3 regions of the Thalassotalea hakodatensis genome follow, and region 1 is predicted to be linked to each of the others. Evidence: predicted binding sites of a transcription regulator. Region 1 holds the regulator's gene; each other region holds the start of a gene.
The links. The regulator sigma-54, encoded in region 1, starts transcription at its own class of promoters, with help from an activator protein. The targets are predictions, from matches to a motif close to GTTGGCACGNNNNTNGNNT.
Positions count from the first base shown of each region.

Region 2: a site for sigma-54 is predicted at 4,018-4,036, ahead of glnA (glutamate--ammonia ligase). Genes of this name have one in related genera too.
Region 3: a site for sigma-54 is predicted at 6,780-6,798, ahead of QUE72_RS14290 (EF-hand domain-containing protein). Genes of this name have one in related genera too.

Region 1 covers NZ_AP027365.1:646,957-657,017, forward strand. The annotation lists gene QUE72_RS02745 (succinylglutamate desuccinylase/aspartoacylase family protein) at 1-1,008, shown strand, start outside; gene yjgA (ribosome biogenesis factor YjgA) at 1,113-1,631, opposite strand; gene pmbA (metalloprotease PmbA) at 1,732-3,075, shown strand; gene mgtE (magnesium transporter) at 3,130-4,488, opposite strand; gene QUE72_RS02765 (HPr family phosphocarrier protein) at 4,708-4,983, opposite strand; gene rapZ (RNase adapter RapZ) at 5,123-5,977, opposite strand; gene ptsN (PTS IIA-like nitrogen regulatory protein PtsN) at 5,993-6,448, opposite strand; gene hpf (ribosome hibernation promoting factor) at 6,471-6,758, opposite strand; gene QUE72_RS02785 (RNA polymerase factor sigma-54) at 6,783-8,288, opposite strand; gene lptB (LPS export ABC transporter ATP-binding protein) at 8,345-9,076, opposite strand; gene lptA (lipopolysaccharide transport periplasmic protein LptA) at 9,073-9,597, opposite strand; gene lptC (LPS export ABC transporter periplasmic protein LptC) at 9,563-10,061, opposite strand, start outside.
Region 2 covers NZ_AP027365.1:3,608,507-3,618,567, forward strand. The annotation lists gene QUE72_RS16005 (hypothetical protein) at 1-160, shown strand, start outside; gene QUE72_RS16010 (DUF2959 domain-containing protein) at 166-819, shown strand; gene QUE72_RS16015 (hypothetical protein) at 821-1,000, opposite strand; gene QUE72_RS16020 (hypothetical protein) at 1,039-1,218, opposite strand; gene typA (translational GTPase TypA) at 1,982-3,805, opposite strand; gene glnA (glutamate--ammonia ligase) at 4,105-5,511, shown strand; gene QUE72_RS16035 (DUF4124 domain-containing protein) at 5,626-6,153, shown strand; gene glnL (nitrogen regulation protein NR(II)) at 6,231-7,319, shown strand; gene glnG (nitrogen regulation protein NR(I)) at 7,316-8,716, shown strand; gene QUE72_RS16050 (MerC domain-containing protein) at 8,726-9,106, opposite strand; gene epmA (elongation factor P--(R)-beta-lysine ligase) at 9,179-10,061, opposite strand, start outside.
Region 3 covers NZ_AP027365.1:3,222,803-3,232,863, reverse strand. The annotation lists gene QUE72_RS14315 (helix-turn-helix domain-containing protein) at 1-515, shown strand, start outside; gene QUE72_RS14310 (c-type cytochrome) at 683-1,297, shown strand; gene QUE72_RS14305 (cytochrome-c peroxidase) at 1,357-2,532, shown strand; gene QUE72_RS14300 (parallel beta-helix domain-containing protein) at 2,534-4,051, shown strand; gene QUE72_RS14295 (alpha/beta hydrolase family protein) at 4,167-6,122, shown strand; gene QUE72_RS14290 (EF-hand domain-containing protein) at 6,910-7,131, shown strand; gene QUE72_RS14285 (MATE family efflux transporter) at 7,455-8,888, opposite strand; gene QUE72_RS14280 (NAD-dependent succinate-semialdehyde dehydrogenase) at 9,267-10,061, opposite strand, start outside.

The DNA.
Region 1 (10,061 bases):
AACATGCACGGTGCAGAAGTACAAGGTAACGCGGTAATTTTCCAATTGCTGGAGTTATTAAGGAATACGCACGTTAAGGGTGATATTACCCTGGTACCGTATGCTAACCCTGTTGGTTGCAACCATAAAAATGGTGAATATACACTAGGTAGGTTTGATCCTATCACCGGCGTTAATTGGAATAGAATGTATCATTTTTCGCCTGAAATGATAAAGCCGTTTGTCCGTGAGAGTATTGGTAAAGACGATAAAACCATTGAGGCGAACTTTAAAGCATTAATGATCCAAAGTATTGAACAAAAACTTAATCACAATATTTTTGGTTTAACGACTGGGCAACGAATCGCTTATCAGCTGCAGCGCTTAGCACACCAAGCAGACCTTGTGCTTGACTTGCATACTGGGCCAATATCTAGCAAACACTTATATTGCCCAGAATACGCAAAAGAAAGCGCTAAACACTTTGATATTCCGCATACCTTGTTGATCCCAAATCAATTTGACGGCGCATTAGATGAAGCAACCTTTTGCCCCTGGTGGCATCTACAAGAAGCTTTCGCAGAGTTAGGTATTAACTTTTCGATTAGCTCTGCTTCATTGAATAAAGAAAGCTTTACCGTTGAACTTGGCTCACAAGAACAAATTGATTTAGATGTGGCTTTAGAAGATGCGCAAAGTATTTTGAGTTACTTACAGTATAAAGGCGTCATTGATGCGCCAGAATACCAAGCAAAACAAATGACTCGTTATGCATGTATGTTAAAAGACTATAAAGCCTATTATTCACCCATGGGCGGAATGGTAGATTATTTGGCTGAATTCGGACAACCTTTGCCTGCTGGCGAGCCGTTAGCAAGAATATTAAGAATGGATAACTATGGTGATGGTGATCCTCTGCATTATTTATCTTTGGATCAAGAAGTTATTCCTATTTTGCACTTTGCATCAGCAAGTGTTAACCAGGGCACTGAACTTTATAAAGTGTTTACTAAGTATTTTACCTTGTAAGTGAAAAATTTAATCAAATAATACTTTGTTTACACCAATAACTCAGTCGCGTGTTATTGGTGTAACCTGCTTTTACTTAATGTTAGCCATAGCGTTTATGGGTATTATTCTTCCGCGTGTTCTTTGATGTAAGCAAAGAGATCTCGATATGATTTACCCGGTTTTTCAGCGTTATGCTCTTTAGCTGCTTGGCGGACAAGTTGCCTTAATTTTTGTCGTTCCATTGCTGGGTATTGTTTAAGCATGGCTTCAATTTTATCGTTACCTTGAGTAATAAGGTCATCACGCAATTGTTCTAAACGTAAATGACGTGAGGTGTCTTGCTGATGTTTATTCGCCATTATATCTAATGCTTGATTCACATCTGTTAAATCAGTTTCAAGTAACACTTTACTCATAAACCTGACATGACGGCGTAATGCTTCAGGCTTATTTTTAATTTTGTCAGCGAGCGCTAACGCTTCAAGAATTTCTTCAGGAAAGGGCACTTTCGCGCGCTGTGCTTTGGAAAGCTTAACCAATTTCATGGCAAAGTCTTGCATAGCGTGCATTTCACGTTTTATTTCGGTTTTACTTTTATAATCTTCATCGAATTCATCGATATCGTGTTCGTACTGAGGCATAATAACGCTATCATTAAAAATTTTAAGCATTATACAACAAGCGCGAACTCGCCTCTAGCAGTGAGAGCGTTTGCTTGCAACAAAAGAGCTATATTGACGAATGACCGATATAAAAACAATCCCTGAACAAATGACAGATGTTAAACAAACCGTCGCAGACGCCTTAGCCTTAGCGAAAACACTAGGTGCAGATGGTGCTGAAGTGTCGATGAGCAGACAACAAGGTTTGAGTGTAACAACAAGACTAGGCGATGTTGAAACGGTTGAATTTACCAGTGACGGTGCTTTAGGAATAACGGTTTACCAGCAAGGAAGAAAGGGGAGTGCTTCAACCGCTGATTTATCGCAAGATGCGTTGAATCAAACAGTGCAAGCTGCAGTCAATATTGCTAAATATACGTCAGTGGATGAAAGTTCTGGGCTGGCAGATAAAGCGTTATTGGCAATGCAGCCGAAAGACTTAGATTTATACCACCCTAAAGTATTAACAACGGAAGAAGCGATTGATTTAGCCAATTCCTGTGAACAAGCTGCATTAAGTGCCGATGACAAGATCACTAACTCAGATGGCGCCACTTTGGCTTGTTTTGAGGGTTTTAAAGTTTATGGTAATAGTCATGGTCAGATTGTGGGATACCCAAGTACCCGTCATAGTTTAAGTTGTGTCGTGATAGCCGCAGATAATGACGAAATGCAACGAGATTATGCTTATAGTGTCAGTCGTGAATTTTCACAATTAAATGCTCCGGAAGCTATCGGTAAAGAAGCGGCCAATGAAGTGCTTGCGCGTCTTAATGCACAAAAACTACCGACGGCTAAGGTGCCTGTTATGTTTCGTGCAGATATTGCTAACACCTTTTGGGGACACTTTATTGCCGCTATTAGCGGCGGTAATTTATATCGTAAATCATCATTTTTATTAGATGCATTGGGCGAGCAAATCTTTCCTTCGTTTTTAACGATAGAAGAAAAACCACATATTTTAAAAGGTTTAGCCAGCAGCGCATTTGATAGCGAAGGTGTAACCACGAATGATCGGGAAATTATCAAAAACGGTGATTTAGCCACCTATTTATTAACCAGTTATTCTGCGAGAAAATTAGGCATGACAACAACAGGGCATGCTGGTGGTATTCATAACTGGCAGGTCAGTGCCAATGGTGGTGATTTTGACGCAATGTTAAAAACCTTAGGCACAGGTTTATTAGTGACAGAATTAATGGGCCAAGGTGTTAATGTTGTTAACGGCGATTATTCAAGAGGAGCAGCAGGTTTTTGGGTTGAAAATGGTGAAATTGCTTTTCCTGTTTCTGAAGTCACGATTGCAGGCAACCTACAAGACATGTTTAAAAATTTAGTGGCTGTTGGTAACGATTACGACCTAAAAGGCGCTATTAAAACCGGTTCAATTATTATTGATCAAATGCAAGTCGCTGGAAATTAACAGTGCTTAGTTGAGTGCCGCAATCTAGCAATTGCGGTGAGCAGCTGATTTGAATTAACCCAGCAGTAATGCTGCTGTACCTAAGAAGGCAAAAATGCCCACTACGTCAGTAATGGTTGTTAATATCACGCTTCCTGCTAATGCAGGATCAATATTCATTCGTTTGAGCATAAGTGGGATAGTAACCCCTGCTATCCCAGCTGCAGTCATATTCATTAACATAGCAAAAGCAATAATACCGGCGAGTATTATGTCTTGTTTCCAAATACCTACTACCGCGGCAATTAAAATTGCCCAAATAATGCCATTCAAAAAGCCAACGGCTAACTCTTTCATTAACAATACGCGGGAGTTTGAATCACCAACGTGGCCAAGTGCGATACCGCGGATCACTAGTGTTAGCGTTTGATTGCCTGCAACACCGCCCATGCTAGGAACGAGTGTGTTTAAAATGGCGAGAATGGTTAATTGGCTTAAAATATCTTCAAACATGTTAGACACAACAACGGCAAAAATAGCGGTTATTAAGTTAACACCTAGCCATATAGAGCGGCGTTGAGTACTTTTTAATATAGGCGCAAACGTATCCGCTTCATCATCAAGACCCGCCATACTCATCATAGAGTGCTCGGCTTCTTCACGGATGATATCGACAATATCATCTACAGTAATCCGACCTAATAAACGACCGTTATCATCAATCACCGGGGCAGAGAACCAATCATAACGTTCAAAGAGTTGCGCAACTTCTGTTTCGGGCATTTCAACATTTACGGCTTCAATATCCGCATGAATTAACGTTGAAATAGACTCTTCTGGCTTTGCGGTAACGATAGCTGCAAGTGATACAGCACCAATAAATTTATCATTACGGTCAACGACATAAAAAGAATCGGTGGCGACAGGTAATTCGCCCTTTAAACGTAAATACCTGAGTACAACATCCACGGTTACGTCAGGACGTATCGTGATGGTATCGGTATTCATGATACCACCAGCGGTATCTTCTTCGTATGAAAGTGCTTGTTCTACACGGCTTCGATCTTGCGAATCCATTGAATTTAGCACTTCGTTATAGACAGTATCTGGTAGTGTTCTTAACACCTCTGCAAGATCATCAACATCCATACCTTCAGCAACTTCTGCTAACTTTTCTGGACGGATATTTTTTAAGATGCCTTTACGTACTTCTTCACTTAACTCTTCTAATACTTCGCCATGATGATCAGGATCGATAAGTTGCCATAAAATAGTACGACTTTTATTTGGGGACGACTCAAGCAGTAGAGCGAGATCATAAGCGGGCATGTTTTGTAGTAGTTTGCGGACATAAACAAACATACCGCTGCCAAGCGCTTCATTGACTTGTTGTAGGCGTTGTTGGCTTTGTTCTTGTTCTGACACTTCCGGCATCATGCTACCCTTTGCCGTTTTCACGAAATTTGAATGCTAAAAATGAAACAGATGGGTGATGTTCTTAGAACGTCACCAAGGCATCTACTATATTTGGTATTATAGTCTATCTCAACTGGTTGGTTTTAGCAGCTTTTTTCTTATTGTAAATGTGAACACTACATTGGCATAAAGGGGCGTTTTTCGTGTACGTTTATAATATCACCAAAGGCGAACACATTATTCTTCTTCATCGAACTTGTTAGAAAATAGTTGGTGTACTTCATCTAATGCACGCTTAGCGTCAGGGCCCTCAGTATGAACAATCACTGTTTTACCCTGGCTACCGGCAAGTAACATTAAACCCATTATGCTACTGGCATCAACTTGCTTACCCTCTAACTCAATCATTACCGTTGCTTTAAATTGTTGAGTTAATTGCGCTAACTTAGTGGCAGGTCGAGCGTGTATCCCTAATTTGTTGCTGATTATGATTGAGCGAGAAAAGTGAGCCATATGTTTAACCTTATCCCTTAAGTTGACGTGCTGTTAGTGTAAAGGTAATTTATTCAAAGCTGCTACGTTTTTACCGTTGTATTCATTCAATTACTTACTACGTTATTATGATGAAAAATACTTGCCAGACAAAGGTCTATTATGTGCTGGGTAATTTAAGATCGCGGTGACGAGCTTGTACATCTTTACGCTCTTTCTTTAAGTTAGATGCTAACAATTCGGCAATATATACAGAGCGATGCTTACCACCAGTGCAGCCAATAGCGATAGTAATATAACTACGATTATTCCGTTCTAAATGCGGTAACCAAGTCATCATAAAGCTGTTTATCTGCCAGATAAACTTGGTCACAATTGGTTGGCTGGCGAGAAAGTCTTTTACTGGTTGCTCTAACCCAGTAAACGGCTTTAATTCTTTTTCCCAAAAAGGGTTGGGTAAAAAGCGCGCGTCAAAGACAAAATCTGCATCTTTTGGTAGCCCGTGTTTAAAACCAAATGATTCAAACACTACTACCATGGAACCACTTTTTTTGCCCAATACTCGCTCGCGTATCAAGTCTGCAAGTTGATGTGGTGTTAACTGACTAGTATTTATATATAAATTGGCGCGAGCAGCAATGGGTTCAAGTAATTTCTTTTCTAAAGTCATCGCTTGGTCGAGTGCGATGTTCTGGCGAATGAGCGGATGCAAACGACGTGTTTCGCTAAACCGTCTAATAAGATCGCCGTCATCAGCGTCTAAATACACAATAGAAAGCTCTACTGCACTAGGTAAATAATCGAGTATTTCTGGTACATCTGTTGGTTCAGCAGGTAAGTTCCTAACGTCTAGGCTTACAGCAACTGTTTCGTAGTCATTAATAACCGTATGGGTCAATGCCGGTAATAAATTTACAGGAATATTATCTACACAATAATAACCTAAATCTTCTAACACGCGCAAAGCGACTGTTTTACCTGAGCCGGAGCGGCCACTTACTATCGTAAGTTTCATTGATGAAATCCTAGGTTATTGGGCAGTAGATTTTAGTAATTGAAATAATTCGTGGTTGTTGTCGCATTTGCGTACTTGCTTACACACGCTTTTATCGCTGAATACTTTGGCAATACTTTGTAGCGTTGATAAATGTTGTTGGCACTTAGCTTCCGGTACAAATAAGGCGATAAAAATATCTACAGGCCGATTATCAATGGCGTCAAATTCTATCGGGGTTTCTGCTGTAGCGATAACAATCATGACTTTATCTGTTGATGTTAGCCGACCGTGTGGAATAGCAATACCATTACCGATACCGGTAGAGCCCATTTTCTCTCTTAACATTAAGCTTTCAAGTAAATTATAAGTGGTGACTTGATCGTTGGTATCAGCAGCTTTACTGCATAAAAGTTCAAGAATACGTTTTTTGCTGGTAGCTTGGACTGCACACAGTGTGCAGTCCTCTTTGATGATATCGATAAAATTCATAGTGGATTTTGTGATCAACAAACTAATGTTGATTAATTTTTCCCTTGTATTTGAGGATCTGTTTATCGAGCTTATTGACGAGTGAATCTATTGATGTGTACATATCATTATTTTCCGCTTTAGCATGCACTTCAGTGCCACTTAGGTGTACGGTTGCTTCAGCAATTTGACTCAGTTTCTCAACCGTTAACACAACATAAACATTGTTAATGTGATCGAAGTGCCGCTCTAGCTTTGCAAACTTTTTATTGACGCTATCGCGCATAGGTTCAGTAATTTCAACATGATGTCCGGCAAGGTTAATTTGCATAAGCGTTATCCTTTTACTAGAGAGTTAAAGTAAACTTTTACGTTGGTTAGACGGTGGAATATTTAACGATTCTCGATATTTAGCAATCGTCCGTCTAGCAACATTGATACCCTGTTCAGCCAATAGTTCTGCCATTTTGCTATCACTCAGTGGCTTAGCAGGCACTTCTGCAGCAACGAGCTTTTTAATTAAAGCGCGAATCGCTGTTGAAGAACATTCTCCGCCATTTTCTGTACTTACATGACTAGAGAAAAAATATTTAAGTTCAAAAATACCACGCGGTGTATGCATGTATTTTTGCGTGGTCACTCGTGAAATGGTCGATTCATGCATGTCTACAGCTTCAGCAATGTCGTTTAACACCATTGGACGCATGGCTTCTGGGCCGTGTTCAAAGAATCCTTGTTGACGTTGCACAATACAGTTAGACACTTTTAATAAGGTGTCGTTTCGACTTTCTAAACTTTTGATAAACCATTTAGCTTCTTGTAAGTTTGATCGAATAAACTGACTGTCATTCGTGTTTTTCATCGAGCGAGCCATTGAAGCGTATTGTTGATTTACTGAAAGCCTTGGTGCAGTATCTGGGTTTAATTCTACGATCCAACGACCATTTTTCTTTTCGACTGATACATCAGGTACCACATATTGATCTTCACCTTGGATCACAGAATCACCAGGGCGAGGATCTAAAGATTGAATTAAGCGGATCACTTCACGTAATTGATCTTCTTTGAGTTTTGCTTTCCGCATGATTTGTCGATAATCACGGTTACCGAGTAAATCAATGTACTCATTGATCACGAGTTTACTTTCATTTAACCATGGTGTGTCTTTATCAAATTGGTTCAGTTGAATAGTTAAGCATTCAGCAATTGATCGAGCACCTACGCCTACGGGGTCAAAAACATTAATTCGCTTTAATACTGCTTCGACTTCATCAAGTTCAACGTCTTCAACACCAACTGATTCTAAAATTTCTTCTGTGGTGACGCGTAAATAGCCAGCATCGTCAATGGCGTCGATGATTGCCATGGCTATAGCTTCGTCTGTTTCACTGAACGGGGTTAGCTTCATTTGCCAGCGTAGGTGATCTTGGATGGAATCGGTGGTTTCGCCTTGGTAAACGTAATCGTCAGAGATAGGTGCTGCGCCGGTATTTGATACGCCAGCACTGTAACTTTCATCCCATGTTGTATCGATATTCAGTTCTTCAGGGATATCTGATTTATCCATTGCTTCGGTGGTACTAATTTCGTCTACCGTTGGGGTAGAGTCTTCTGAACCATCGTTATTGTTTGGTTTCTCGTCATTAGTGTTTGCGGAAAAAGCTTCTTCTAAACGATCAGGTTGGTTGTCTTCTACAGACGATGATGATTCGTCAACCTCAAGCAAAGGGTTGCTTTCTAGTGCTTCTTGAATTTCTTGTTGTAAATCCAACGTGGACAACTGCAATAACTTGATCGCCTGCTGGAGTTGCGGCGTCATTGTGAGTTGTTGTCCGATACGTAGTTGCAGACTTGGGCGCATTAATTACTTCTTATCCTTTCAAGTAAATCTTATATTTTTGCTAAAGCATATTATAACTATAACGTGAATTGTTCACCAAGATATACATCTCTGACTTGTTGATTCGCTAGGATTTGATCTGCATCACCTTGGGCAATGAGTTCGCCATGGCTTACAATGTAAGCATGTTCACACACATCAAGTGTTTCTCTAACGTTATGATCGGTTATTAATATGCCGATGCCTTTATTTTTTAAGTGTAGAATAATTTTTTTTATATCACCTACAGAAATTGGATCAACACCCGCAAAAGGCTCATCTAACAGAATAAACTTAGGGTCAGCTGCTAGTGCTCTGGCAATTTCTACTCGACGACGTTCACCACCAGATAAACTCATACCTAAATTTTCGGTAATATGTCCAATGTTAAATTCTTCTACTAAATGTTCTAGTTTTTCTTCTCGTTCTATTTCTGTTAGTTCTTTTCTCGTTTGTAAAATCGCCATAATATTTTCATATACAGTCAATTTTCGAAAAATAGACGCTTCTTGTGGAAGATAGCCAATACCTCTGCGTGCTCGTTCGTGCATTGGTAGCAAAGTGATATCTTCGTCATTTAACGTAATGCTGCCGTTATCTTGGGTAACCAAGCCTACTATCATATAAAATGAGGTGGTTTTTCCTGCACCATTTGGCCCTAACAAACCAACGATTTGGCCAGCATTTACTTCTAAGCCAACATTTTTAACTACCATACGCCCTTTATAGGATTTAGCCAAGTGAGTAGCATTTAATTTCGCATTGTTCATGGATTTTTTTCTTCTAATTGCTTTGGCTGTAATACGGTTTTAACGCGTTGATCATTCTCGCTTTTAGCAAGTACTTGTTCAGTTAAGAAATTATAGGTAATCACACTACCGTTTACTTTACTGCCTTCTTGACGTAATTCGGCATTACCGGAAATGGTCACTGTGTTTTTGGCTGGCTCATATTTTATTTCATCAGCTTGTAGGTAAATGTGTGTTCCATCTTCTAGCGTTTGTTTAAACGTGGCGGGTTTACCTTGGGCAATATAAGTTTTTGTATCCGTTTCTGTTGCCGTAATAACTTGAACAAGATCAGCGTTGATCACTAATGAACCTTGCTTAATTACAACATTGTCAATATAACTGAAAATTTTATTTTTAAGATCAGCAGCTTGTCGAGAAGCATCAATGCTAATTTCTTGCTGTAAGTCAATTTTGGCAGCGTTAACATTGAACACAGTGCTAACACTCATGCTTAATAATAAAAGACTAATGTGCAGACGGTTGATAAATAGTTTGTTCATGTTGTGTGAGTGTTACCTGTTTCGTGTTTAAGTCTATTATTAACCCTGTGCCTTGCATAGCAAAATCAACACCTTTTATTTCTATGCGATTTTCTGAGCTAATAATATTGGTATTTAAATCGAGTTCTAAATACTTTCCATGAATTTCTCTAATTAAACTTTTTTCATCCGTTGAAATTAATAATACGTTGTTTTCGAGTTTGACTCGATTGCTATTGTAAAGTGTGCCTTCATTAGCGCTTATTTTCCAAGGAACATCACTATCTTTTGGGTATAAGGTATATTTAGGGTACTCAAAGTATGTGACTGCTAATTCGTTGTAATGTTCCATTCGCCTTGCATCAATGCGATAGGTTAAGCTTCCTAGTAACGAAAAAGCCTCACTTTTAAGTGATTCGGCGATAAAGTCAGGCGTGATGTTATTCTCAACCACTTCAATGTCTTCTTTTTTCGTGTGATGCCAT
Region 2 (10,061 bases), 1.3 Mb from region 1:
TCAATTAGTACAAGGGAGAATACTTGCAGCGATTATTTTTTTCTTGCTCACGTGGGTAAATTACTCTCTAGCGGCAACAGGAATTTTATTTTTTATGGCGATACCAGGGTTTATTTTTCACGTATGGGCAATTATTGATGCCGCTAAATTTAGAAGCTAATTATCATGTTCTGTAATAAATCTATTAAATTGATGGGAATAATATCGCTGTTTATTCTCGTCGGTTGTCAATCCGCCTATTATTCTGCGATGGAAAAAGTCGGTACACATAAACGTGACATTCTCATTGATCGCGTAGAAAAGGCGACAGATTCGCAAGAAGAGGCTAAGCAAGAGTTCCAAGATGCACTTGAGCAATTTACCAAGTTGATGAATTTTGAAGGCGGCGAGCTACAATCACACTATGAACGTAGTAAAGATCATTATGAATCAAGTAAAGAAGCTGCAGAGGATGTTGCCGAACGCATTTCACTCATTGAAGATGTGGCTCAGGCACTCTTTGATGAATGGCAAGATGAGATAGAACAATTTTCTAATCAGCAGTACAAACAACAAAGCCAAGCGCAACTTCGTGACACAGAACGTCGTTATAAGAATGTTATCCGAGCAATGCATCGTGCCAAAGATAAAATGCAACCGGTTTTATCTGCTTTACAAGACAACATGTTATATTTGAAACATAACTTAAACGCTAAAGCAATTGGTTCATTAAACGCTGAATATACGAGTATCAAACAAAATGTTGCTCAATTAATAGAACAAATGAATCGTTCAATTGATGATTCTCAAGCATTTATTGAGACATTAAAAACAGAGTAAATTAATTTACTCTGTTTCTTATCGTTAATCTTTCTTCACTCGCGAGATCATTATCTGGATCAAAATGATGATTTATCGAGGCTAGCAGCTCAGATAACTCTTTCACTTGCTCACTTCCTGCTTGCCCATCCCTAAAGAGTTGGCTTAGTGAATGCAGCTTTTTAAGTTGCTCAGGAGACATCTTTAATTCCTTTTATCGTTATTGTTATGATAATTCTCTTATCCAATTGCTACTTTTATATGTTCATGTCTAATAGCCGTAGCTTTTGGCTTATCACGTCCATCATCAATAAACGCTTGATAAAGCCGATTCAGTTCTTTACGCTCCAGTAAGTTTGCTTGGTTAGACATCGCTTTTTCAAAAAGCACATTTAACCTGTTTATGTTATTTCTTTCCATTACTACACCCCTGCTAACCACTCCATAGCATTCAAGTTCAGGTATTTACTATGGAAATAAGTGTAGCAGTGAATGAGCATTCAGCCAGCGAGTATTAATATCCTTAAGTTATCAGAAAACAAAAACCAAGATTCAAAAAAATAAAAACCTATTAAAATTAAAAGGTTAAAAAAGCACTACTGGATATATATGATAGAGAATAATCAAAATGCTGACAGCAGCTTGAGATATATCTCACAAAACCTACTGCTTTGGCTTACCTTATACCAATTCGCATAAATATTCGGTCATTCAGCGAGAATTAAACGCTTTAGAGGCACGGCGTTGATTGCAGAGAATGGTTATTCAGGAGAACGTGCTCCTGCGTTCTCTAATAAGCTACATCCTTGTAGCATCCTTGTTAAAATCAACAACACAGGCTATGAAGCGCGTTTAAACTCGCCCTTTGGGAGCGTGTTAGAGGCGCGATAATTGCGCAAAACGAGTTTGATGTAGAACAACTATACCTACACACGTTTCGCTTATTCTCCCACCTCTGACATCGCTCTGAACTGACTTAATCTTTATGCGAATTGGTATTACTATTACATCGTATTTAACATATTTGTCTTACTGCTGTTTCACTCTTACAGATGAAACGTTCTTCAGCCACTACAGCGATAGAAAATGCAAGTCGAACGCAAAACCAGAACATTTTTAAAAGGCAAAAAAATACCGCGATTACGCGGTATTTTTATTGCTTATTTATTGCTAATAAATAAAACTATGATTTTTTAGCTGTTCTGCTTTCACGCTTTCTATCAGACTCTTTTAACCATTTCTTACGAATACGAATATTCTCTGGCGTTACTTCAACAAGCTCATCGTCATCAATAAATTCTAACGCTTGCTCTAATGTCATCAAGATTGGCGGTGTTAACACTTGCGCTTCGTCAGTTCCTGACGCACGAACGTTAGTTAACTGCTTACCTTTAAGGGCATTTACTGTTAGGTCATTATCACGGCTATGAATACCGATCACCATACCTTCATAAACCTCAACACCATGACCAATCATTAAACGACCACGTTCCTGAAGATTAAATAAAGCATTAGTTAACGCTTTACCCGTAGCATTAGCGATCATAACACCATTCAAACGCTGGCCAATTTCGCCACCTTTATGTGGTCCATATTCGAAGAACGTATGATAAATCAACCCAGAACCTGACGTTAATGTCATAAACTCAGTTTGGAAACCAATCAAACCACGACTTGGCATGATAAAGTCCATGCGAATACGGCCTTTACCATCAGGGGCCATGTCTGTAAGTTCTGCTTTACGTAAACCCATTTTTTCCATGATTGAACCTTGATGCTCTTCTTCAACATCAATAGTTACTGTTTCATAAGGTTCTTCAATTTGACCATCTACTTCACGCATAATAACTTCAGGGCGCGAAACGGCTAATTCATAGCCTTCGCGACGCATATTTTCAATTAAAATACCTAAGTGAAGTTCGCCACGACCTGACACTTTGAATTTATCTGGATCGTCTAATTGTTCAACGCGTAAGGCAACATTATGAACAAGCTCTTTATCTAAACGATCTTTAATATTACGAGAAGTAACATACTTACCTTCTTTACCGGAAAAAGGTGATGTATTTACTTGGAATGTCATTGTTACTGTTGGTTCATCAACAGATAACGGTGGTAAAGGTGCAACTTCATTTGGACAGCAAATCGTATCAGATATTTTTAATTCACCTAAGCCCGTAATAGCAATAATATCACCAGCTTCAGCTAAATCTGTTTCGTGACGCTCTAAGCCTAGGTAGCCAAATACTTTTCCTACTTTGCCATTGTGTATTTTTCCACTCGCACCCTGAACAGTCACTTGTTGGTTAGGCTTAACAGTACCGCGGGTGATACGACCAACACCAATTACGCCTAAATAAGAGCTGTAATCCAGTTGAGAAATTTGCATTTGGAATGCACCTTCTGGATCAGCTTCTGGTGCAGGTACTTGATCAACAATGGTTTGGAAAAGCGGCGTCATATCTGCACCTTCTTCACCCTCTTCTAAAGACGCCCAACCATTGATTGCTGATGCATAAACAACTTGGAAATCTAATTGTTCATCTGTAGCGCCAAGGTTATCAAATAAATCAAATACTTGATCCATTACCCATTCAGCACGAGCACCTGGCTTATCAATTTTATTAATAACAACAATTGGCTTTAATCCTTGAGCAAACGCTTTTTGCGTTACAAAGCGTGTTTGCGGCATTGGGCCTTCTTGTGCATCTACAATAAGCAGTACAGAGTCAACCATCGACATTACACGCTCAACTTCACCACCGAAATCGGCGTGACCAGGAGTATCCACAATGTTTACTCGGTAGTCTTGCCAATTAATGGCTGTGTTTTTCGCCAAAATGGTGATACCGCGTTCTTTTTCGATATCGTTTGAGTCCATCACACGTTCTTCAAGATCTGTTCTTGAATCTAATGTACCTGATTGATCTAATAATTTATCAACCAAGGTAGTTTTACCATGGTCAACGTGGGCTATAATAGCGATGTTACGTAATTTATCTAACACTGGAATTTGCTCAAAGGGCTTCAATTGGGCGCGTATTGTACAGCAGTCTCCCTAACAATGAAAATATAATGAAATATAAATTTCATTTGCTAGAAAAATAACACATTGTCTCTTACACTGCTATTGCACCATACAGATGCAATGTACGGATCATATTGGTGCAATAGCAAAACTTATTTTTATTAAAGTACTTATATTACAGTCAGTTATCGCTTGGCACACTTTTAGCTTACACCCTAGCAAAGCAAAATGCGGTACAAGCATTTATATTAATTTTGTTCATTTCACTGGAGACACTCATGTCACAAGCAGTATTAGACTTAATCAAAGAAAATGACGTTAAGTTCGTTGACTTACGTTTTACTGATTCAAAAGGTAAAGAACAGCATGTTTCATTACCGTACCATCAAGTTGATGAAGACTTCTTCGAAGATGGAAAAATGTTTGATGGTTCTTCAATTGCAGGCTGGAAAGGCATTAACGAATCAGACATGGTATTAATGCCTGATGCATCTACTGCTGTTTTAGACCCATTCACAGAAGAAGTTACCTTAAACATCCGTTGTGACATCGTTGAACCAGGAACAATGCAAGGTTATAGCCGTGATCCTCGTTCTGTGGCACATCGCGCTGAAGAATACATGCGCTCTACAGGTATAGCAGACACAGTACTTATTGGTCCTGAACCAGAGTTTTTCGTATTCGATGATGTTAAGTTTAAAGCAGACATGAGCGGTGCAAGCTACTCAATCGACGATAAAGAAGCAGCATGGAATTCAAACACTTCTTATGAAGATGGCAACACTGGTCATCGTCCAGGTGTAAAAGGTGGTTACTTCCCAGTAGCACCGGTTGATTCTTCACAAGATTTACGTTCAGCAATGTGTTTAGTCATGGAAGAAATGGGCTTAGTTGTTGAAGCACATCACCATGAAGTAGCCACAGCTGGTCAAAACGAAATCGCATGTCGTTTTAATACCATGGTTAAAAAGGCTGATGAAGTACAAATTTACAAGTATGTTGTTCATAACGTTGCACATGCTTACGGTAAAACAGCGACTTTCATGCCTAAACCACTCGTAGGTGACAATGGCACTGGTATGCATGTTCATCAATCATTAGCAAAAGACGGCGTGAACCTTTTTGCTGGTGATAAATATGGCGGACTTTCTGAAACTGCACTTTATTACATCGGTGGTATCATTAAGCATGCTAAAGCATTAAACGCATTTACTAATGCTTCAACTAACTCATACAAACGTTTAGTACCTGGTTTTGAAGCGCCTGTAATGCTTGCTTACTCAGCACGTAACCGCTCAGCATCTATTCGTATTCCAGTGGTGCCGTCACCGAAAGCACGTCGTATTGAAGCACGTTTCCCTGATCCTACAGCTAACCCTTACTTAGCATTCTCAGCGATGCTAATGGCAGGTCTAGACGGTATTAAAAACAAAATTCACCCTGGTGATGCAATGGACAAAGACTTGTACGACTTACCTGCAGAAGAAGCAGCAGCTATTCCACAAGTCGCTTCATCACTTGAAGAAGCGCTAGATGCCCTAGAAGCAGATAATGATTTCTTAACAGCTGGTGGCGTTATGGACATCGATATGATTAATGCTTATATCGGCTTGAAACGTGAAGAAGTTGAAACTCTTAATATGACAACTCATCCAGTTGAGTTCCAAATGTATTACAGTGTTTAATCAGTAATTCACTGAGATTAAAGAAAAAGCTCACTTCGGTGAGCTTTTTTGTAGCTAATTTGATATTTTTTAGATAGATTAAAAGGTAATCGATTTATTTATAAGGAGCACACATTGAAAAATATCTATTTAATATGTGCTCTACTTTTTTGTATTTCTTGTCTACAAGCGGCCAATGCTGCATCTACTAAGGTTTATGTTTGGGTTGATGAATCTGGTAAAGTCGTTTATTCAGATACCCCACGCCCCGGCGCCGAAGAAGTTGAGGTTCAAGAGAAAAACATTATCTCTACCCATGTAGATACCTCCATTCTGGATATAAAACCTAAGGTTATTGAAGATAAATTCAATGTCGAAATTACTCAACCTAGCAATAAACAAACAATTAGAGACAATACAGGTTCTCTTTTGGTGCAAGGTAGAATAAAACCCCTGTTCAAGCAAGGGCACACCATTCAACTTTTACTCGATAATAAACCTCATAACTCTCCGCAAAGCTATGCTCAGTTTAGGCTGTCTAATATTGACAGGGGTGAACATCAATTAAAATTATCCCTTCTTAATGAGAAAGGCAAGGTTATTGCATCGTCTAAGCAAATAACCTTTTATATGCACAGAGCTTCAAAAATAAGCGCTAATTAGCCGATATAATCGTGCAATAAATAGGTTTTAACTTTACACTAAAAAATATTCGCACCATTTTAGTGCATAGAGGTTTTATGCCTAGTACAAAAAAATTAGACGCAACCGCAAAATTATATTATCAACAGAATTTACCTAATCATATGGTAACAGCTGTGATTGTGCTTGATAGCCAATTAAATATTCAATACGCAAATCCAGCGACCGAAGCATTATTGGTTAAAAGCCTTAACAAGTTGCGCAATCAAAGTTTACAACATGTTTTTTTTAATAGCCCTATCAGTAGTATACGTTTAAAACAATTGTTGACCTCTGGCCAAGAGTTTAGTGATAGTGATGTTGTTTTAGAGTTTTTTGATAAACGTATAATCACCGTTGAACTAACAGCGTCCTCATTTTCCTTAGATAATGCTCCGTTTATATTACTTGAAATTAAACAAATCGATCAGCAGAAGCAAATTAGTGAAGAAGCATTTCAGCATCAGCAGTGGGAGTCTGCGCGTGATTTAATTCGCGGTTTAGCACACGAAATAAAAAATCCACTCGGTGGTTTACGAGGTGCTGCTCAATTGCTAAATAAAGAAATTACGCCAGAGCAACAAGAATACACGGCAATGATCATTGAACAAGCAGATAGGTTAACAAATTTAGTTGATCGCTTACTAGGCCCTAATCAATTACCAAATTTTAATAGTCAAAATATTCACCTTATTTTAGAAAAAGTTGCTCAGCTAATTAGTTTCAATAACCCCAACAACATCAAAATTATTAAAGATTACGACCCCTCGTTACCGGATATAAACTTTGATGCTGATAAAATACAGCAAGCGTTACTAAATATTGTTAGTAATGCCATTCAAGTTATCGGCGAAAGTGGTGTTGTACGGTTAAAAACGCGAGCTGCCAGTAATAAAACCATTAATGGCCGTCGTATTAAACTTGCAGCACAAATTAGCATTATCGATAATGGGCCTGGTATCCCAAGTAAAATTCAAGACACCTTATTTTATCCTATGGTTTCAGGACGCTCTAACGGCACAGGTTTAGGCCTTGCCATTTCACAAACGCTCATTAACCAACACAAAGGGAAAATCTCCTGTATTAGCCGCCCGGGTCATACCGAATTTATTATTTTATTACCAATTTCAGAAGATAAAACGCCATGATTACAGAACAAGTTTGGGTTGTAGACGATGACAGTTCCATCCGCTGGGTATTAGAAAAAGCCTTTGCAAATGCAAATATCAGTTCCGCGTCATTTGATAGTGCAGAAAATGTGTTAACTGCTCTAGATCACGGTCAACCCGAAGTGATCATATCTGATATTCGCATGCCTAATATCGATGGCATGGAATTATTAAATGATATCAATCTACGTTTTCCAGATATTCCAGTGATCATTATGACCGCGCACTCAGACTTAGATAGCGCAGTTAATGCTTATCAAGGTGGGGCATTCGAATACTTACCAAAACCATTCGATATTGATGAAGCACTTGCATTAAGCAAACGAGCCTTGGCTCATGCACACGAAGTAAAAGCGAAAACGCGCCAAGATGCGCCCAGCTCAGCCGCTGTTGGCATTATTGGTGAAGCACCTGCCATGCAAGAAGTTTTTCGAGCTATTGGACGTTTATCTCGATCTAGTATTAGTGTTTTAATAAATGGTGAGTCAGGAACAGGTAAAGAACTTGTCGCCCATGCATTACATATGCACAGTCCGAGAGCAAAAGCTCCCTTTATTCCACTTAACATGGCGGCAATTCCTAAAGATTTGATCGAATCAGAATTATTCGGACACGAAAAAGGCGCATTCACTGGCGCGAATTCTGTAAGACAAGGGCGATTCGAACAAGCGCATAATGGCACCTTATTTCTTGATGAAATTGGTGATATGCCGCTAGATATTCAAACTCGGTTATTAAGGGTATTAGCCGACGGGCAATTCTATCGTGTAGGTGGTCACTCCCCTATTCAAGTAGATGTTCGTATACTTGCGGCGACTCATCAAAATTTAGAAGATAAAGTTCGTGCTGGTGACTTTAGGGAAGACTTGTTCCATCGATTAAATGTTATCAGAATTCATATTCCGAGTTTACGTGAACGTAGAGAAGATATCCCACAACTTTGTGAACACTTCCTTAAACATGCCGCTATTGAACTAAGCGTTGAAACTAAAACATTAGACAGACCTACTGTTGAATACCTTAAGCAATTTGATTGGCCAGGCAATGTCAGACAACTTGAAAATATTTGCCGATTTTTAACTGTTATGGCAAGTAGTAAAGAAATTCACCTAGAAGACTTACCTAGCGAACTCACTCAAGAAGCTATCAGCTACGATGCTGAAGGTGTAAGTTGGCAATTACTACTTAAACGATGGGCTAATGAAAAGTTATCTTCAGGAGAAAATGGATTATTAGAAGAAGCGCTGCCGGAATTTGAAAAAATAATGATACAAGCAGCCCTAAAAGTAACCAATGGTCATAAACAAGAAGCGGCAAAAAAACTTGGTTGGGGCAGAAATACACTAACTAGGAAGTTAAAAGATTTAAAACTTTAAATTCAAGCTCTAGCTTGAGCAACCGTGTTCATCACAGCGTTTACAATTATTACAAAGCTTCAGATTAATCACATGGGCAGCAACAATTAATGTTGCTCCTATTATGATGAAGAAAGGCTGAGCTTGTTCAGAAAAATCATGCTTCATCCAGTAAATAACTAGACCTAAAATCAATAAATAAAATGGATATAGCCTTTTGTGATAACGTTTAAACCCTGAAAACATGGCAATAGAACCAAGGATACCCGTCACAAGTAAAAATACATGCTCCCAAGTATGGTCAGCTAAGAAGCTTAACCCCAATAAAGGAAGTGCTGGTAAAATAACAGGCAGCAATATGCAATGCAATGCACATAAAGATGTCGCTGTAATACCAATTCTATCTAACACAATGAGCTTAACCTTATCCTAACCAATTAGTGAGATAATATCACACATGATACATTGTCACAATATAAACTATTAAGCATTATCAAACATAAAACAGATCGATTGTTCAATATGGTTTAAACCTAACGCAATCATCAAAAGTCTATCAATACCTAATGCGACCCCTGAGCAACTGGGTAAGCCTGACTCTAAAGCCTCTATGAAGCGTTTATCAATCGGTTTAGTATCTTTTCCTTCTTTAACTCTGTGGATATTATCTCGTTTAAACCGAGCTAATTGCTCTGTAGCATCGCATAGCTCATGAAAACCATTCGCGAGCTCAATACCTTTAAAATACACCTCAAACCGTTCAGAGACTTTAGGATTCTCTTGGCAAATTTTGGCAAGGGATGCTTGTGATGCAGGAAATTCATACACGATACAAGGCTTATCTTGGCCAATATTTTTTTCAATACATTCAGAAAATAACACCTGTAGCAAAATATCCTTATCGATTTCATTTACAATCCATTCACCTTCAACACCTTTTTCATAAAGCAAACGTTTCAACTCCTCTGTTGTTGCCGTCAAAGGATCGATTGCTAACTCTTTAATAAAAATATTTCTATAAGTAATAATTTCTGATGACTTGCAAGCTAATACTGACATTAATAAAGCATCAACCTCTTGCATTAACTCACGGTGATCGATACCAACGCGATACCATTCAAGAATAGTAAATTCAGGATTATGATACCGTCCTTGCTCTTCATCTCTAAAAGCTTTACATAGTTGATAAATATCTTTGTAACCCGCAGCTAAAAGCCTCTTCATTGCAAATTCTGGCGAAGTTTGTAAATAATAAGTTGGTGATGAAGCTGTACTATTAGGTTGAGTGGCAAAAGCTTCCATGTATTTATCTGTCACTGTACCTTGTGATAATAAAGGCGTTTCTATTTCAACAACACCTTTTTGA
Region 3 (10,061 bases), 1.7 Mb from region 1:
TATTACAGATTGAGTGGCAAGGGCTAGCGTATTTTAAAGGGTTATTGCTTGCTATGTTAACAACCGCTGTTAATTATGTTCTTTTCCAGTTAAAAAGCGCCAGTCTCTTTGATATCCCCGAAAAGCCGGTAAGTATACAGAGAAAGGTGTCGGTAGAATCTAAGGAGATTCAAAAAATTCTCCAATCAATGGAACAAGATAAATTATACCGACAAGATGGTTTAACCATAGCGGGTTTATCGAAGCATTTATCAATACATGAATATAAACTCAGAAATTTGATCAACGGTGAATTGTGTTATCGTAATTTTAATGATTTTTTGAACTACTATCGCATTGCAGAGGTGAGTGAGCAACTCACTCAAAACGACTTTAAAACAACGCCAGTTTTAACCCTAGCGTTGGAAAGTGGCTTTAGAAGTTTAAGCTCATTTAACAAAGCTTTTAAGATAAAACATGGCATGACACCAACTGAATATCGTAAAAAATACGTATTAAATAATGAACCAACGTAAAATACACTAAAATAAAATACATTAAATTACAGTTTGTTACGATGGTTTTTTAATATTTCGTGTACCCATTTTAGAATCACTCAGCTTTTTTTCATATTTCGTCAGACTCCATAGCCCTTCATCCCTATAGTAAAGACAATTATTAATGACTATTGGGTTGGATGCGCGTGTTATCTTTTTTTAAAGTGTTAAGTTTAGGGCTACTTTCAACAGCAATTGTTCCAACATCAACAGCAGATGAAGCTCCCGCTACTTATCTGCAATGTATTGCTTGTCATGGTGATAATGGCCAAGGTAATACTGCACTTTCATCGCCAGCCATTGCCGGCTTGTCTGAAAGTTATATTACTCGGCAACTAAATAATTATGCGTCAGGAAAGCGTGGCCAGCATCCAGAAGACGTGTCTGGTCAGCAAATGGTGATGATCAGTAAACAGCTAGATTTGAACAAGGACGTTCCTGCATTAGCGTACTATATTGCTAACTTACCTCAAGTAAAAGCGGTATCAAAATTATCAGGCGATTTAAAAAATGGCAGCCGATATTATCATGCAAAATGTGGGGCATGTCATGGCGGACAAGCACAAGGTAATAAATCGTTTAATGCCCCCAAGTTAGCAGGGCAACATAGTTCATATCTATCAAAACAAATGCGTAACTTTAGTTCAGACGTTCGCGGTACTCATGCTGATGACAAGCTGGGTCGCCAAATGGCTATGATGGCAAAAACAGTCAATGAAAAAGAGCTGAATGATATTTTGTTCTTTATTAGTCAGCAATAACCATGATGAACCAACGTTGTGTAATACATACGCTTTCGTTCATAATTAGTTTTTTGTTCATGAACGTGAGTTTACAAGTAATGGGTAAAAAAACTGACTTTATATTGAAGTCAGATTGTCCACCGAGTTTCGAAAAGTCAGCTGATGGTACTTGCCGACTGGTTAATCTGTATCAATTTTATAACTCTGTGCAGGGACGAGGTGTTGGTGGCACACAAACCGCTTTACCTAAACACCGTGATGGTTTTACACCCGCAGAAATAGACTTAGGCCGATATTTGTTTTTTGATCCACTGCTTTCAAAAGATGGTTCTTTGTCTTGCGCCAGTTGCCATCAACCCGATAAAGGCTTTAGCGATCAACGTGATCGTAGTATTGGTGTGACGGGTGAAAAAGTAGTGCGTTCGGCCCCCACGTTATGGAATGTTGCTTTTCTGGACAAATTTTTTTGGGACGCGCGTGCAACGACACTTGAAGAACAAGCGATAGGGCCATTATTTGATCCAAAAGAAATGGGTAATAACCCCACTAAATTATTACAAGATGTGAATGCAAATAAATTGTATCGGGAATTATTCAAACGTGTTTTCCCACAATCAAATATGATTACGCTAACACAAATAACGCGAGTGTTAACCGCATTTCAATCATCATTAATTTCACTTAATAGCCGTTACGACAGATATGCACATGGCGCACACTATGTGTTAACGGATAGAGAAATAGCGGGTATGAATGTTTTTCGTTCCTTTGTCGCTAGATGTGCTGAGTGCCACCAACCACCTTTGTTTACTAATAATCAAGTTGCAGTGATAGGCACTCCTGAGCCAGAAGGTATGCCTTTTGATGTGGGTGCTGAAAAAACGTTCAATGCGAAAAAATTACGGGGCGGCTTTAAGGTTCCAACGTTAAGAAATATTACTAAAACCGCGCCTTATATGCATTCGGGCGGCTTTGATAATTTGTTTGATTCTGTTGAGTTCTACACAAAGGGGCGTGGGCATGCAGTACCTAAAAACGAATCGTTGCAATTACATTGGCATATATGGGAGCCAAACCTAACAAAAGAAGAAATTCAATTGATCGTTGAATTTTTAGGCACACTCACTGATGAAAGTTTAACACCAACAATACCAGCATTTGTGCCTTCAGGCTTGCCAGTCATAGATCAGGAATATCAATTAAGTATTACAAAACATAACAACAATAGTTCAGCAACAGGTAATGGGGAATAATATGAGCTCAGGTAAAATCTTAGGCGCTATATTAGTGGTCGGCGCGTTTGCCGGCGGTATGTATTTTGGCAGTAGTCAACAATCACCTACGATCACAAGCAGTAGTGGTGGTGCTAGCTATTCAGGTGGTTATGATAAATCAACTGATACATCGGTAAAAAATGCCAACAAAAGCGCTGTTGCAGCCCGAACAGCAGAAGGTGTCACACATGTGATTAATCCTGGTGATTTAATCATGGATGCAGTAAAAGCGGCAAATCCGGGTGATACCATTCAAATAATGCCTGGTACATACCATGAAACGGTTTATATCGACAAAGACGATATACGCATTGTTGGTGTAATAGATCAAGGAAAGCGGGCAACCCTAGACGGTCAAGGGACGCTTAACGATGCAATTTTGTATTCTGGGAATAATGTTGTTGTTGAGAATTTATTGATTACAAAATATAAAGGCAACGCTATTATGGGGCAAGCGGGTAACAATTTTGAGATCAGAAATAACATTATTGTTGATACTGGTGTATATGGCATATTCCCGCAGCTAGGTAAGAACGGTATTGTAGAGCATAATATAATTTCTGGTATTGAAGATGCCGCTATTTATGTTGGCATGAGTGATAATATTCATGTCGCGCATAATGAGGTATTTGATAGTGTTGCAGGAATTGAAATAGAAAATTCACGTCATGCAATAGTTGAAAATAACTACGTACATAACAATACGGGAGGGATACTTGCTTTTATCACTCCAGGTTTACCGATAAAAACGACTTTTGACGTCATTATTCGTCATAACTTCATCGTCAATAATAATACGGCTAACTTTGGCGCACCGGGCTCTACAGTTGCGGGGATCCCTGCAGGTACTGGTATTTTGATCATGGCTGCAGATGAAGTTATTGTAGAAGGTAACATTATATCTGGTAATAAAACCGCTGGCATCATCATAACTGATCATCAGAATGCGCCAAACACTACGATAGATCCTGAGTCTGATCCTGCGCCTGATAAAGTAATGATATTAGATAATGTAATGGATAATAACGGCTACGATACCATCGATGAAGCTAAAGCCTTAATGTTGACAGAGTTTAAACAAGGTAATCCTGATATTGTTCGGGTAGGTGTGAGTAGAGATAGCTGCATTATCAATCGCCATCGTTACGTTACGGTTGGGGTTAAAAACTGGCAAGAATGTAGTTTTACTAATACTGCAAATGTTGACAGTTATATTCTTGATGAACCAGTACCTGCGCGTGAAATAGATCCGTCAGAGCGAGGTAAAGTTGTATATATGGGGATTTGTGCGGGTTGTCACACTTACACTGGACGCATGATTGGGCCACCAGTTCAAATTATTCAAGCACTTTATATGGACAATCCACAAGGCTTAGCTGATTGGATTGCCAAACCAACGAAAAAACGTGACGACTATCCAGAAATGCCACCGCAAGATTACCTTGATGAAGCGACACGTTTAGCCGTGGCTAAGTATTTGCTAAGTGTAAACAAATAGGATTTAATGCGATATAAATAAAGATTGTTTACATCTTTTATTTATATCGCTTTCCAAGTGTTAACTTAGCTTGTACCTTTGTGTTTTAGCATGCATATAAAAAGGAATTTAACCTATGCAGTTGTTTTTTTCGTCTATCAATTTTTTTATTTTATTCTTTATATTTACTTTTAGTGTACATGCTAAAACCTCCGATCCTCTTATTTCAATTGAGACATATAGTCAGTCGCCTAATAAATCACTCGTCAGAATTTCGCCAAGCGGTAAGTTGTTAGCGTATCGTCTGACAGAGCAAAATAGAGATTTATTTGTTGTTGTTGATCTTACGACTAAAAAAGTGGTTCGTGGCTTTGATGTTTCAGGAATTGATCCGAAAAATGCATATTTCATCAGTGAAACGCAACTTATCTTGATTATGGAAAAGCGTTCTAAAATACGTGGCTTTATAGGACGTTATGATATTAGTACAGCTTATTTATATGACATAGATAAAAATAAAGTTAGCCAATTACTGAATCCAGGTAAAGGAATTTATGACGGGCAAACTGAATTGGGAAATATCATTGGAGTGTCAAAGGATTATAAGTTTGCGTACATGACTGCCTATGCTCAGCGAAGTAAAAACGCGGTGCCAAAAAATAGCATCATGAAGGTTAATTTAGATAAGCCCTATAAAACGCCTAGAGTGCATATTGAGGGCGGCTCAAATGTGATAGATTACTTTTTAGATCAAGATAATAACTTACTTGCAAGAGAACGCTTTGACCAAGAAAATAATATACATACTGTAGAAGTACTACACAATGATGATTGGAAGGTAATATTTAGTGATAAAACACCTTACATTACTCATGGCATATCGGGCGTTATGCCTGACAATAAACACCTTATTATGACCCTAAATCAAACGGGTTCTGATCAAGATGTTTTTACCTTAAACTTGGATAGTGGCGTCATTTCACCTGCAAGCTTTGGTAAAAAGAATAAAGATATTGAACACGTATTAACTGATATAAATCAGCAAGTATATGGTATTGAATACTCTGGGTTTACCCCAAGCTATACTTTTTTCGATGAAAAACTTGAAAAGCAGTTTGCCGAGATAAAAGATGAATTGCCAAACAGCAATTTAACATTAACAAGTGTCACCCCAAATAGAGACAAAGTTATTGTTTTTGCTGAGTGGGATGGCTTGGCGGGTGATTTTTTGTCATATAACAACAAAAAACTCGCCCATGTTGCAAGGTTATGGAAAGACATCACTTGGGAAGATGTTCACACGGTCATTGATTTTAAATTTAAAACTCGAGATGGTGTGATTATACCAACGTTGCTAACGTTACCTACAATTGCTGAAGGTGATAAAAGCAAATTACCAGCGATAGTACTGCCACATGGCGGCCCTGAATCCTATGATAAGAAAACCTTTTATTGGTTAGCTCAGTATTTTGCTAATAGAGGATATTTAGTTATCCAGCCTCAATTTAGAGGTTCAACAGGTTTTGGTGCTGAACATACGCTTCTTGGTAGAGGTCAGTGGGGTAAGAGTATGCAAGATGATCTTACCGACTCTGTCACAGCATTGATTAATATGGGTGAAATAGACAGTAATCGGGTTTGTATAGTGGGTATTAGTTATGGTGGCTATGCCGCATTAGCAGGCGCTGCGTTCACACCTGATGTTTATCAATGCGCGGTATCTATAAATGGTGTTTCTGATATTGCAGAGATGTTGGAACAAGAAGAGGATAATCATGGTCGTGATAGTTCTATATTGGCGTATTGGCAAGAGGTAACTGTTAATAATAATATTGAAAAAGAAGAACTTGATGCGATTTCACCTGCAAAACATGCAGCAAATATAAATGTACCAGTGCTGCTAATACATGGTACTGACGATATGGTTGTACCTATAGAACAATCTGAAATTATGGTGGAAGCGATGGAAGACGCAAATAAAAAAGTGGAGTTTATTAAGTTAAAAATGGAAGGTCATCATTTGAAACAAAACCAAAGCAAAATCATTATTCTTAAAGCGCTAGACAAATTTATATCGAATCATATCGGTTAAATAACCTTCCGAGCTTTTTTGACAACTAAGGCCTTTTACAATTGGCCTTTTTATATAATGTCTAGTCTACATAGGTAAATACAGCATGTGCTAAGGTAACAGAATTAAAAACGACTTTTGGCTTGAATACAAACAACCTGACTAAATTAGAAGCTAATGGAGTTTGAATTAGCCAGTAAAATAAGAAGTTTACTTTAGGGTCGGTTGTTCTTTCGAGATTAAATTTAGTTAAACCCAAAAGGCAGCTTTTTCGTCATTACTTTTTTCATGAGGAATAACCACACATAAATTCAATGCCTTGCCTAAATACCCATAAACTGCCGCTAAAATAAATGCGAAAGATCAACTGACACTAGTATCACCTGTACCGCGCTTGCACTAATACCATGCCAAGAGTGAGGAAGCTGTTACCACTGCTTATTAACCTTAAACAATTAACATTGTATTGAGACACCAATGGATATTATGAAAATAAATCAATAATTTTTAATATGTCTCCAATGAACAACACTTTAAATAATTGAAATTGTTATATTTTTATTTAAAGTCTTAAAAAGTGTTACCTAAAGGCAACACTTTTTAAGCTGTTTTACGTACTTTTTTATAGATTATTATTGCTGTTTGTTTTAAGTCGTTGATTTAATTTGTTTTTAAAATCTTGGCACCAAAGTTGTTATATTCTAATCGAAGCACTGAAAAATAATGGCAAGCACAAAATTATTTGCCTTATCTAGGTGCTAAAGAAAATTTACTTAATTATTTAAGCAATTAGTTAGAGGAAAAAATTATGAAAAATTTAGCGATGATCTTATCAACTGCAATGATGTTAGCTTCTATTAATGCCTATGCTGGTTCAGACTTTGACGAATATGATATTGATGGTAATGGTGTTATCAGTGCAGAGGAAGCGAGTAAAGATGCTGCACTAGCTGAACAATTTAATCAATTAGACACTAATGCTGATGGTGAATTAAGCAAAGAAGAGTTTGCAAGCTTTTCAGGTGAATAATATATTTTTAACCTCGGCTTTGTATAAGGAATACATACCATTAGTTAATATTTTTTACTAACACTTAATATGTTGAAGAGTGTAGGGGGCTATCGTTTCTTCAACATATTTTGAAATAAGATAAAAATTTAACTTCAAATTTATAAAAACGGATTTTAGTTGTTAAATTTGATTTATTGATATGTCTTATACAGGTTGAGGTTACTCTGTATTTACCTTGTATTTGTAATTCCCAACCAGTACGAGTATTTCAAATAATACGATTTATTTAAATATAAGCTGCCGTTAAGTTAGACACTTAACGGCAGCTTTTTCTGGTTAATTTAAACTAGTTTTAGTTTCCATTGACCTTTTTTAAATAACTGCCAACCTACATAGGCAAATACGGCTTGTGCTAGCGTTACAGAGATAAAAACGCCATTTGGTCCAAAAGCAAATAACTTGGCTAAACTATAGGCTAATGGAATTTGAATTAACCAATAGCATAGTAAGTTAACTTTAGTGGGAGTTTTTGTATCTCCTGCGCCGTTAAAAGCTTGTACTAATATCATGCCAAGTGCAAAGAAGCCGTTACCAAGACTGATCAATCTCAAGCAGTCAACTCCGTATTGAACAACCAATGGATCTTGTGAAAATAAACCAATAATTTGTTTTGGGATCAACAAGAAAATCGCAGCAACACCTACCATATAGTAAATATTATATTTAGCGATACGTTTCACTGATGCTTCTGCACGATCAGGCTTTGAAGCGCCGAGGTTTTGGCCTACTAACGTTGCTACCGCATTACTAAGCCCCCATGCAGGAAGAATTGCAAACATAAAGATACGGATCGCAATGGTGTAACCTGCTGTGGCTTCACTACCATAAGTTGACACTATTCTGACTAAAGCAATCCAGCTTGCGGTTGCAATTAAAAATTGAATAACGCCGAAAAATGACAGACTAAGTAATTGTTTAATTAAACTTAATTTTACCATTAGGTGCTTAATACTTATTTGGATGCGTCCGGCAAGGCCAAATAGGTGGTTTAATTGATATAAAACGCCTACGCCTCTCCCTATTGTTGTTGCTACAGCCGCGCCTGTTAATCCCATTTCAGGGAATGGGCCAATACCGTAAATAAGCAAGGGATCTAACACAATGTTTATGCCATTGGCTAACCATAAGGATCGCATGGCAACTGATGCATCGCCAGCACCACGGAAAATCGCATTCATTAAGAACAAATACAAAATTGTGATCGAGCCAGTTAGCATTATAGTGGTATAGCTCTTACCTGCGGCAACAATGGCATCATTACCTCCCATCAAAATAAGAATATCTTCTGCGAAGTTTAGTCCGATGAAACCAACAATAAGCGCCACGGCCAAACCAATCCAAAGGGTTTGTCCTGCAACAGCATTTGCTTGTTCTACATTTTTTTCACCATATCTACGTGCGATTGTTGCAGTGACTGCCATGCTCAAACCAATAGCAACGGCGTATAAAAGTGTTAACACTGCTTCTGTAAGACCTACTACTGCAACTGCTTCTGCGCCTAAACCTGAAACAAAAAATATGTCAGTAATAGCAAATACTGACTCCATTAGCATTTCAAGTACCATAGGCACTGCCAGAATAAATGCAGCAATACCTATTGAACCTGAAGTTAAATCTTGGTGTCCTCCCTTTAACGCTTGTTTGAAAAGTGCAAATATACTTACTTTTCTCTTTGTTGTTGGGGGTGTTGTTAAATTATTATGTTCTGTGGTCAAAACGTTAAACCTTTTCCATGCTCTCATTGAGCGTCTAAAATTAATTCATAATAAGAATGAATAGTGATGACTATAAATAGATGGGATCGACTTTCTCAACGACAACAAATCGAATGTTTGTCTAACAAATGATTATCATGTAATAAAGAGGTCTATGCGTCTTTGAGTTGCGATGTAACTTAAATCAAAATCGAAAGATTATGCTAGGTTGAAACAACCAAAAAAGATCCCTGAAACTACAATATCCGCTGAAGCGATAGCGATTACATTGTTCATTGTCTTGTTCTCCAAGGATTTTTGAATAGACGCATAGAATGGCAGTCGTTGCTGTTAAAGTCAACGACTTTTTTATGTCTATTTGGAGGTTAAATTAAAGCGTTAAAAACCATAGGTGATCGCTTTAATGATTAAGTAATCATCAAGGCCATATTTAGATCCTTCTTTGCCAAAGCCTGAGTGTTTTATACCACCAAAAGGCGCTATTGGGTGTGATATTGCGGTATCATTAACACCAATCATGCCATAGTCTAATGCCATAGTTGTTTCTTGTAGTCGGTTGATATTTTGACTAAATACATAACTGGCCAAACCAAACTCGGTATCGTTTGCTTGTGTAATTACTTGCTCAGGTTCATCAAAAGTGATTAAGGAAAATACTGGGCCAAATATTTCGCATTGAGTAATATCACTACTGTGATTGACGTTATCAATCACGGTTATCGGATAAAAACTTGAGTCTGGAGATTGCGATAAGCCGCCTAATAAAATTTTGCCACCATCAGCTTTAGCAGATTCAACTAATTTATGTACATTTTCTGCCGCTTCTTGATGTATTAAACAGGCTATATCACTTTCTGCTGCTTCCCCGTTACCCTGTGTTATTTTCTCTAAACTTGCAACTAATTGTTTTTTAAAGGCATCGGCAATAGGGCGGTGTAAATAAATTCTATTAGGGCTTATACATGTTTGGCCACAATTTCTTAATTTAGCATCGACTAAAGCTTTAACAGCTAACGAAATATCTGCATCATCATAGACAATAAAAGGGGCGTTGCCACCTAGTTCTAATGATACTTTTTTAATTGATTCAGCACATTGCTTGTTCAGCAATTTTCCAACTTTTGTTGAGCCAGTAAAGGTAAATTTTTTAACTAAAGAGTGCTGCGTTAGTTG